3 regions of the Streptomyces sp. NPDC088252 genome follow, and region 2 is predicted to be linked to each of the others. Evidence: predicted binding sites of a transcription regulator. Region 2 holds the regulator's gene; each other region holds the start of a gene.
The links. The regulator HrcA, encoded in region 2, represses chaperone genes, less so after heat shock. The targets are predictions, from matches to a motif close to TTNGCACTCNGNNNNNCNGAGTGCNAA.
Positions count from the first base shown of each region.

Region 1 (3,274 bases), on a different contig from region 2:
CAAAAGGAAGAATTAAACATGGAAAGGCGAGAATCGGGCACGTTCGACATCGGTGCGCGCCGGGCTTCCGGCGGGCATCGCTCGGCCCGCGTGGTCCTGGCCGCACTCCTGCTCGCCGCGGTCGGCTCGGGCTGCGCGTCCGGGACCGGCGGCCGGGGCGACGCGGACACCGAGCACCGGGCCCGACCCTCCGCCGGACACCCGGGCGGTCCCGGACAGAAGGCGGGCCCCGGGCAGGCGGCCGAACAGGGCCGCGCACCCGCCGGATCCCATGAGAACGCGAGGCTCGCCCCGGCCGTGCGGGCGGCCCTCGCGAAGAAATGGGGACTGGACGGGCCACCGCTGGTCGCACCCCCGCCGCCCGGGGTGAAGCCGCACCTCACCACCCGGGAGGGGTTCGAGGTCAAGGGCGGCGACGACTCGCTGCCGCCGGTGTTCACCACCGTCCCGACCAAGGACCGGGTCGTCTTCCTGACGATGGACGACGGTTCCGAGAAGGACCCCGAGCTGCTGCGGATGATGGACGAGCTGGACATCCCGTACAGCGCGTTCCTCAGCGACTACGAGGTGCGCGACAACTACGGGTACTTCGGCGAGGCGCAGCGACTGGGCGTGTCCCTCAACAATCACACGCTCAACCACCCCTATCTGCCCGGCCTCTCCCACAGCGAGCAGAAGCGCGAGATCTGCGACCAGCAGGACATCATCGAGAAGCGGTTCGGAAAGCGTCCCACCCTCTTCCGTCCGCCGTACGGCAACTACAACGGGGACACGCTGCGCATCGCGAAGTCCTGCGGCATCAAGGCCGTGCCGCTCTGGAACGCGGAAGCGTTCCCGGACCACATGGAATGGCGCGAGGGGGACCAGGACCTGCACCCCGGCGACATCATCCTCACGCACTTCCGGGGCCGGAAGGAGTGGGGAGCCGGCATGACCGACCTGGTCCGGGCGGTCATGAAGACCATCACGGACAAGGGGTACGCCGTGGCCCGGCTGGAGGACTACGTATGACAAGGGCGCACCGGCTGCTCGCCGGACTGCTGACAGCAGGTGCGCTGCTGACCGCCACCACCGCGTGCGCACAGTCGGTGGACCCGATCGAACGGCTGGGCCGCAAGGCCGCGCAGAAGATGACCCGGCCGCGGCCGGCGCCGGAGGCCGGCCCGCGGGCGCGTCCGCACGGCGATCACGGGGCGCCGGGGTCGCTGGTCGTCGTCGCCTGCCCTCAGCCGCCGGAGTCCAGGCACTCGCGATTGTCGCCGCCGCTGAGGCACTGGTGGCCGGACCGTCCGGGATCGTACGAGGGGGCGGGGGCCGGTGCGGGGTGCGAACGGCGGTAGTCCTCGTGCCCGGTCAACACGGTGGCCAGGCACAGCAGCAGTGCGGCCAGGACCTGGATGCCACCCGCCCAGGGCCAGTTCGAGCGGATCAGGACCACGGCGAACAGGGAGACCACCGCGGCGAACCCGCCGAAGACGAGGACCGGCGTCCAGTCCATGGGCGGCGGACCGGGCGTCTCCCGGCCGCCGAGGTCCAGTCGCGAGACCGTCAGGGAGTAGGCGGCGACCGCGCAGATCAGCCCCTCCAGGGCCACCAGCAGCAGACCGAGCAGCACGTCGAGGCAGCCGTTGACGGTGCGCGAGTGGTGCTGCGCGGTCGAAGGGCGGGGCGAGGGCGGGGGCGGGGGGCCGTACGGAGGTCCGGGCATGCACCCACGGTCGTACGGAACGGTTCGGTCCGTCCCCGCGTTGTCCTCATGGTGTCCGGACTGTTGTCCGGACTGTTGTCCGGACTGTTGTCCGGACTGTTGTGCGGTCGACCGCGCGGGGGTGGCGAGCGGCGGGGGCGGGCAGGGGTCTCGGCACGCCACGACTGGCTGAATTGGCACTCCGCTTGACCGAGTGCTAATCCCGGTCATAGTCTCGGTGCTGGCACTCACCACTGGAGAGTGCCAGCAGTACTGCGCGACTGGCAGGTCCGGCACCCGCGACGACGGATCCACCTGGTCGCCACCCAAAGACTCTTAACCCCGTGAGATCTCCGAAGGGGGAGACCGGATCGTGTCGACCGCCAGCACCAAGGTTGCGATCAAGCCGCTCGAGGACCGCATTGTGGTCCAGCCGCTCGACGCCGAGCAGACCACGGCCTCCGGCCTGGTCATTCCGGACACCGCCAAGGAGAAGCCCCAGGAGGGCGTCGTCCTGGCCGTGGGCCCGGGCCGCTTCGAGAACGGCGAGCGCCTGCCGCTCGACGTCAAGACCGGCGACGTCGTGCTGTACAGCAAGTACGGCGGCACCGAGGTGAAGTACAACGGCGAGGAGTACCTCGTCCTCTCGGCTCGCGACGTTCTCGCGATCATCGAGAAGTAATTCACCCACGTTTGCTTCTGTTCTGCGCCCCTGGCCCCCTGCGAACTAACCAGCCGGGCGGTCGGGGGCGCAGTTCATTTGAGAGGAAAGCTCAGCTCCCATGGCGAAGATTCTGAAGTTCGACGAGGACGCCCGTCGCGCCCTTGAGCGCGGCGTCAACAAGCTTGCCGACACGGTCAAGGTGACGATCGGCCCCAAGGGCCGCAACGTCGTCATCGACAAGAAGTTCGGCGCTCCCACCATCACCAACGACGGTGTCACCATCGCGCGCGAGGTCGAGCTCGACGACCCGTACGAGAACCTCGGCGCCCAGCTGGTGAAGGAAGTGGCGACCAAGACCAACGACGTCGCGGGTGACGGTACGACCACCGCCACCGTGCTGGCCCAGGCGCTCGTCCGCGAGGGGCTGCGCAACGTCGCCGCGGGTGCTTCCCCGGCCGCCCTGAAGAAGGGCATCGACGCCGCGGTCAAGGCCGTGTCCGAGGAGCTCCTCGCGACCGCCCGTCCGATCGACGACAAGACCGACATCGCCGCCGTCGCCGCGCTCTCCGCGCAGGACCCGCAGGTCGGCGAGCTCATCGCGGACGCGATGGACAAGGTCGGCAAGGACGGTGTCATCACCGTCGAGGAGTCCAACACCTTCGGTCTGGACCTCGACTTCACCGAGGGCATGGCCTTCGACAAGGGCTACCTGTCCCCGTACATGGTGACCGACCAGGAGCGTATGGAGGCCGTCCTCGACGACCCGTACATCCTGATCCACCAGGGCAAGATCGGCTCGATCCAGGAGCTGCTCCCGCTGCTGGAGAAGGTCATCCAGGCCGGTGGCTCCAAGCCGCTGCTGATCATCGCCGAGGACGTCGAGGGCGAGGCGCTGTCGACCCTCGTCGTCAACAAGATCCGTG
Region 1 is NZ_JBIURS010000003.1:949-4,222, reverse strand. It holds gene ACIOHC_RS06855 (polysaccharide deacetylase family protein) at 19-1,011, shown strand; gene ACIOHC_RS06850 (DUF6234 family protein) at 1,226-1,708, opposite strand; gene groES (co-chaperone GroES) at 2,061-2,369, shown strand; gene groL (chaperonin GroEL) at 2,470-3,274, shown strand, end outside.
Region 1: a site for HrcA is predicted at 1,882-1,908, ahead of groES (co-chaperone GroES). Genes of this name have one in related genera too.

Region 2 (3,274 bases):
GGCCGGACTGGGTGCCGGGCCTGATGTCGACCTCCTCCAGTCCGTCGAGCGTCTCCAGCGGCACCTTGGTGCCGAGCGCGCCCGCCGTCATGGGGATGGTGACCGTGCAGTGCAGATCGTCGCCGCGGCGCTGGAACACCGGGTGCGGCAGCTCGTGGATCTCCACGTAGAGATCACCGGCCGGACCGCCGCCGGGGCCGACCTCGCCCTCGCCCGCCAGCTGGATGCGCGTGCCGTTGTCGACACCGGCGGGGATCTTCACGGTGAGTGTGCGCCGCGAGCGGATGCGGCCGTCGCCGGCGCACTCCGGGCAGGGGGTCGGCACGACCGTGCCGAAGCCCTGGCACTGCGGGCAGGGCCGCGAGGTCATGACCTGGCCCAGGAAGGACCGGGTGACCTGGGAGACCTCACCGCGGCCGCGGCACATGTCGCAGGTCTGGGCGGAGGTGCCGGGCGCGGCGCCCTCGCCGTTGCAGGTCGCGCAGACGACGGCCGTGTCGACCTGGATGTCCTTGGTGGTGCCGAACGCGGCCTCCGCCAGATCGATCTCCAGCCGGATCATCGCGTCCTGGCCGCGCCGGGTGCGCGAACGGGGCCCGCGCTGCGACGACGTACCGAAGAACGCGTCCATGATGTCGGAGAAGTTGCCGAAGCCGCCCTGTCCGAATCCGCCCGCGCCACCGCCGCCGGAGGCGGACAGCGGGTCGCCGCCGAGGTCGTAGACCTGCTTCTTCTGCGGGTCCGACAGCACCTCGTAGGCGGCGTTGATCTCCTTGAACCGCTCCTGGGTCTTCGGATCGGGGTTCACATCCGGATGCAGCTCACGGGCGAGCCGCCGGAATGCCTTCTTGATCTCGTCCTGAGATGCGTCGCGGCGCACGCCGAGTACGGCGTAGTAGTCCGTGGCCACTTACGACTCCGCCAGGATCTGTCCGACGTAACGTGCCACTGCGCGTACCGCTCCCATCGTTCCGGGGTAGTCCATGCGGGTCGGTCCGACCACGCCGAGTTTGGCGACTGCCTCGTCGCCCGAACCGTAGCCGACCGCGACGACGGACGTGGAGTTGAGCCCCTCGTGGGCGTTCTCGTGCCCGATCCGTACGGTCATGCCCGAGTCCTTGGCCTCGCCGAGCAGCTTCAGCAGCACGACCTGCTCCTCCAATGCCTCCAGCACCGGCCGGATCATCACGGGGAAGTCGTGCCCGAACCGGGTGAGGTTGGAGGTGCCGCCGATCATCAGCCGCTCCTCCGTCTCCTCGACGAGGGTTTCGAGCAGGGTGGAGAGCACGGTGGACACGGTTCCCCGGTCCTCGCTCTCGAAGGATTCCGGCAGGTCCTGCACCAGCTGCGGGACGTCCGTGAAACGGCGTCCGACGACCCGGCTGTTGAGCCGGGCCCGCAGATCGGCGAGAGAGGTCTCACCGAACGGAGCGGGGCAGTCGATCATGCGCTGTTCGACCCGGCCGGTGTCCGTGATCAGCACGAGCATCAGCCGGGCGGACGCCAGCGAGAGCAGTTCCACATGCCGCACCGTGGACCGGGTCAGCGAGGGGTACTGCACGATGGCGACCTGCCGGGTCAGCTGCGCCAGCAGCCGAACGGTGCGGCCCACGACGTCGTCGAGGTCGACCGCGCCGTCGAGGAAGTTGTGAATGGCGCGACGTTCCGGCGACGAGAGGGGCTTGACACCCGCGAGCCTGTCGACGAAGAGCCGGTAGCCCTTGTCCGTCGGGATGCGTCCCGCGCTGGTGTGGGGCTGGGCGATGAAGCCCTCGTCCTCCAGCACCGCCATGTCGTTGCGGACGGTGGCCGGGGAGACCCCCAGCTTGTGCCGTTCGGTGAGCGCCTTGGAGCCGACGGGCTCCTCGGTGCCGACATAGTCCTGGACGATGGCGCGCAGCACTTCGAGTCTGCGTTCGCTGAGCATCGCGCACACCTCCAGCTGTGTTTCCTCGGTGGTTCTCGGGCCGTTCCTGTTTCTTTGCCAGGAATCCTCCTGGCACTCTGCCGATGTGAGTGCCAGCAATCCCCCGGCCAGTGTACGGCGGACGAGTGGGGGCCTAGCAAGGGCGACCGGCCACCCTGCCGCGAGACCGTGCAGGTCTTTGCGGATAGCGTCGCGGTATGGACGCCTCTTGGGAAGAGTTCGGCTGGGAGCGACTCGGTCACGGAGTGGGCCGGCGGCGGCTTCCCGGATGGGATGCGACGGTCGCACTGGTGGCCGGAACGGACGGCGCGCTGCTCTACGACACCGGATCGACGCTCCGCGAGGGGGCGCAGGTGCGGGCCCAGGCACAGGCCCTGCTGGGCCGGAGGGTGACGCATATCGCACTCAGCCACCCTCATTTCGACCATGTGCTGGGTACTGCGGCGTTCTCCGGCGCCCAGGTGTACGGAGCGGTCGGCATGGCCGGGCTCCTGAGGCGCGGGGCGGACGAGCTGTGCGCCGACGCGGTGCGCCACGGGGTGCCCGAGCACGACGCGGCGGAGGCCGCCGGTGTGCTGGTGGCACCGCACCACGAGGTGTGCGGCGAGTGGACCCTCGATCTGGGCGGCGGCCGTCAGGTGCTGCTGGCGAACGTGGGCCCCGCCCACAGCGGCCACGATCTGGTGGCGCTCGTCCCCGGCTCCCCGACGGTGGTGCTCTGCGGCGACCTGGTCGAGGAGTCCGGCGAACCGCAGGCGGGCCGGGACGCGGTGCCGTCCCGCTGGCCGGCCGCGCTGGACCGGCTGCTGGCGCTCGGCGGCGAGGACGCGGTGTACGTCCCGGGGCACGGGGCGGTGGTGGACGCGGCGTTCGTCAGGGCCCAGCGCGACCGGCTGGCCGCCCTCTTCGGCGTGTCGTGAGGTGTTGTCGTCCTATCGTCATCCAATGCGCAGCTACCAGCCGGACCTGACCCCGCCGTGGAAGAGGTCCGCCCCCGTTCCCGAGGTCCCCGCCGAGCCCGATCTGGTCGTGGAGGAGGTCTCCACCGGATTCTGCGGTGCGGTGATCCGCTGTGAGAAGACGGCCCAGGGTCCGACCGTGACCCTGGAGGACCGTTTCGGCAAGCACCGGGTGTTCCCGATGGAGCCGCGCGGCTTCCTGCTGGAGGGCCGGGTGGTCACGCTGGTACGCCCGTCGGCCGCCGGTCCCGTGCGCCCCACACGTACGGCCTCGGGGTCGGTCGCGGTCCCCGGGGCGCGCGCCCGGGTGGCGCGGGCGGGCCGGATCTATGTGGAGGGCCGCCACGACGCGGAGCTGGTCGAGCGGGTCTGGGGCGACGACCTGCGG
Region 2 is NZ_JBIURS010000001.1:572,066-575,339, reverse strand. It holds gene dnaJ (molecular chaperone DnaJ) at 1-910, opposite strand, end outside; gene hrcA (heat-inducible transcriptional repressor HrcA) at 911-1,927, opposite strand; gene ACIOHC_RS02470 (MBL fold metallo-hydrolase) at 2,125-2,847, shown strand; gene ACIOHC_RS02465 (DUF3097 domain-containing protein) at 2,873-3,274, shown strand, end outside.

Region 3 (3,274 bases), on a different contig from region 2:
CGCCCTCAAGACCACCGTTGACGGCGATCTGCTTCAGCGGGGCCTCCAGCGCCAGCTTGACGGCGTTGGCGCCGGTCGCCTCGTCACCCGAGAGCTCCAGCTTCTCGAAGACGGCCGAGGCCTGGAGCAGAGCCACGCCACCACCGGCGACGATGCCCTCCTCGACGGCGGCCTTGGCGTTGCGCACCGCGTCCTCGATGCGGTGCTTGCGCTCCTTGAGCTCGACCTCGGTCGCTGCACCGGCCTTGATGACGGCCACGCCGCCGGCCAGCTTCGCGAGGCGCTCCTGGAGCTTCTCGCGGTCGTAGTCCGAGTCGGAGTTCTCGATCTCGGCGCGGATCTGGTTGACGCGACCCTGGACCTGGTCGCTGTCACCGGCACCGTCGACGATCGTGGTCTCGTCCTTGGTGATGACGACCTTGCGGGCGCGGCCGAGCAGGTCGAGACCGGCGTTCTCCAGCTTGAGGCCGACCTCCTCGGAGATGACGGTGCCACCGGTGAGGATGGCGATGTCGCCGAGCATGGCCTTGCGGCGGTCACCGAAGCCCGGGGCCTTGACGGCGACGGACTTGAAGGTGCCACGGATCTTGTTGACGACCAGGGTCGACAGGGCCTCGCCCTCGACGTCCTCGGCGATGATCAGCAGCGGCTTGCCGGACTGCATGACCTTCTCCAGCAGCGGAAGGAGGTCCTTCACGTTGCTGACCTTGGAGTTCACGATCAGGATGTACGGGTCGTCGAGGGACGACTCCATGCGCTCCATGTCGGTGGCGAAGTACGCCGAGATGTAGCCCTTGTCGAAGCGCATACCCTCGGTGAGCTCCAGCTCCAGACCGAAGGTCTGGGACTCCTCGACGGTGATGACGCCTTCCTTGCCGACCTTGTCCATGGCCTCGGCGATGAGCTCGCCGATCTGGGTGTCGGCGGCGGAGATGGAGGCCGTCGAAGCGATCTGCTCCTTGGTCTCCACGTCCTTGGCCTGCTCCAGGAGGGCGGCGGAGACGGCCTCGACGGCCTTCTCGATACCCCGCTTGAGGGCCATCGGGTTGGCACCCGCGGCGACGTTGCGCAGGCCCTCGCGGACGAGAGCCTGGGCGAGAACGGTGGCGGTGGTCGTACCGTCGCCGGCGACGTCGTCCGTCTTCTTGGCGACCTCCTTGACCAGCTCCGCACCGATCTTCTCGTACGGGTCCTCCAGCTCGATCTCCTTGGCGATGGAAACACCATCGTTGGTGATCGTGGGGGCGCCCCACTTCTTCTCGAGGACGACGTTGCGACCCTTGGGGCCAAGGGTGACCTTGACGGCGTCGGCGAGCTGGTTCATGCCGCGCTCGAGACCGCGCCGGGCCTCCTCGTCGAACGCGATGATCTTGGCCATGTGAAGTGGTCCTCCCGGACAGGGGTGGATTGCTCCGGACCGAGTGGCGCCCGCGACGGACGGCCTGCGTGACCGGTGGTTCCTTGCCCCACCGGACCTGCGGGCCTCACCGGCCCGGTCCAAGTTCTGTCACTCTCACCTGGAGAGTGCTAACGCCAATGATTAGCACTCGACCCCCGAGAGTGCAAGCGTCCCCCTCCGGATGTGGACAAGGACGACTCCGCACGGCGCGCCCTGGCGCGGATGCACGGCGGGCCCGGACGCCGACGCGCGGAGGGCCCGTACCCCTGGGGTACGGGCCCTCCGTGCGTGAGTGGTGTCGTTGGCCGACCGCGTCGAGCTCAGCCGACGGCGAGCTTGACCATGTCCGCCTGCGGCCCCTTCTGGCCCTGCGAGATCTCGAACTCAACTCGCTGACCCTCTTCAAGGGTGCGGTACCCGTCCATCTGGATCGCGCTGTAGTGGACGAAAACATCCGCACCACCGTCGACCGCGATGAAGCCGTACCCCTTCTCCGCGTTGAACCACTTGACGGTGCCCTGAGCCATGCCTAACTCCCCTATTACTGGCCCTTGCGCAGGACCGCACTTCGCGGACCCGGGTCAGAACTCACCCTCCGACAGGAGAGGGTGCGTGCGCCGGAACGCGTCGACCGCGGCCGAATGTATCTGCCCAACTGCCCTCTGCAACAGGTCAATCGGACGAGAATTCTGGGCAGCGCCGCACGCCCGAATATGCGGAATTCATGGGATTCCCGGGCAAGTCGGGCCGGGCAAACGTGACTTATGACGCAAGGAGATCCAACACTTTGGCTGCATCTTGTCGCGACCAGGCGCATTCTCATATGCGGGCGGCGCGGGCAGCTGGGGGGACTTCCCACACTGTACCGCGCTCAACCATGCAGAATTGCCCCCTCCGCTTCTCTCGCAGAGGGGGCAATTCCCATAACGCTGTGCAGTCGGGCACAGGATCAGCAGCCGCCCGCGACGGCCGGAATGATCGAGATTCCGGCGCCGTCCGGCGTCGCCGTCTCCAGACCGCCCTCGAAGCGCACGTCGTCGTCGTTGACGTACACGTTCACGAAGCGGCGCAGCTTGCCCTGGTCGTCCAGGACGCGGGCGGCGATGCCCGGGTGGTTCTGCTCCAGGGACTCGATGACCTGGGAGAGGGTCGAGCCCTCGGCCGGGACCTCGGCCCGGCCGCCCGTGTAGGTGCGGAGGATGGTGGGGATACGGACCTTGACGCTCATGGCGGATGCCTTCCTTCGGTCTCGGGTGGTCAGCTGGTGGCGAGGCCGGCGGCGCGGAACGCGTCCAGGCTCGGCCGGATCGTCGCGGTCGCCTGCGAGGTGGCGGCCACCGCGTCCAGGGTCTTGAGGCCGTCGCCCGTGTTGAGGACGACGGTGGTCAGCGCCGGGTCGAGCAGACCGGCCTCGATCAGCTTCTTCGTCACGCCGACCGTCACCCCGCCGGCCGTCTCCGCGAAGATGCCCTCGGTGCGTGCCAGCAGCTTGATCGCGTCGACGACCTGCTCGTCGTCGACGTCCTCGACCGCGCCGCCGGTGCGGCGGGCGATGTCCAGGACGTACGGGCCGTCGGCCGGGTTGCCGATCGCCAGGGACTTGGCGATGGTGTTCGGCTTCTGGGGCCGCACGACGTCGTGACCGGCCTTGAAGGCGGTGGAGACCGGGGAGCAGCCCTCGGCCTGGGCGCCGAAGATCTTGTACGGCTTGTCCTCGACGAGTCCGAGCCTGATCAGCTCCTGCAGACCCTTGTCGATCTTCGTGAGCTGCGATCCGGACGCGATCGGGATGACGATCTGGTCGGGCAGCCGCCAGCCGAGCTGCTCGCAGATCTCGTACGCCAGGGTCTTGGAGCCCTCGCCGTAGTACGGGCG
Region 3 is NZ_JBIURS010000003.1:399,141-402,414, forward strand. It holds gene groL (chaperonin GroEL) at 1-1,378, opposite strand, end outside; gene ACIOHC_RS08845 (cold-shock protein) at 1,720-1,926, opposite strand; gene ACIOHC_RS08850 (MoaD/ThiS family protein) at 2,349-2,627, opposite strand; gene thrC (threonine synthase) at 2,657-3,274, opposite strand, start outside.
Region 3: a site for HrcA is predicted at 1,541-1,567, ahead of groL (chaperonin GroEL). Genes of this name have one in related genera too.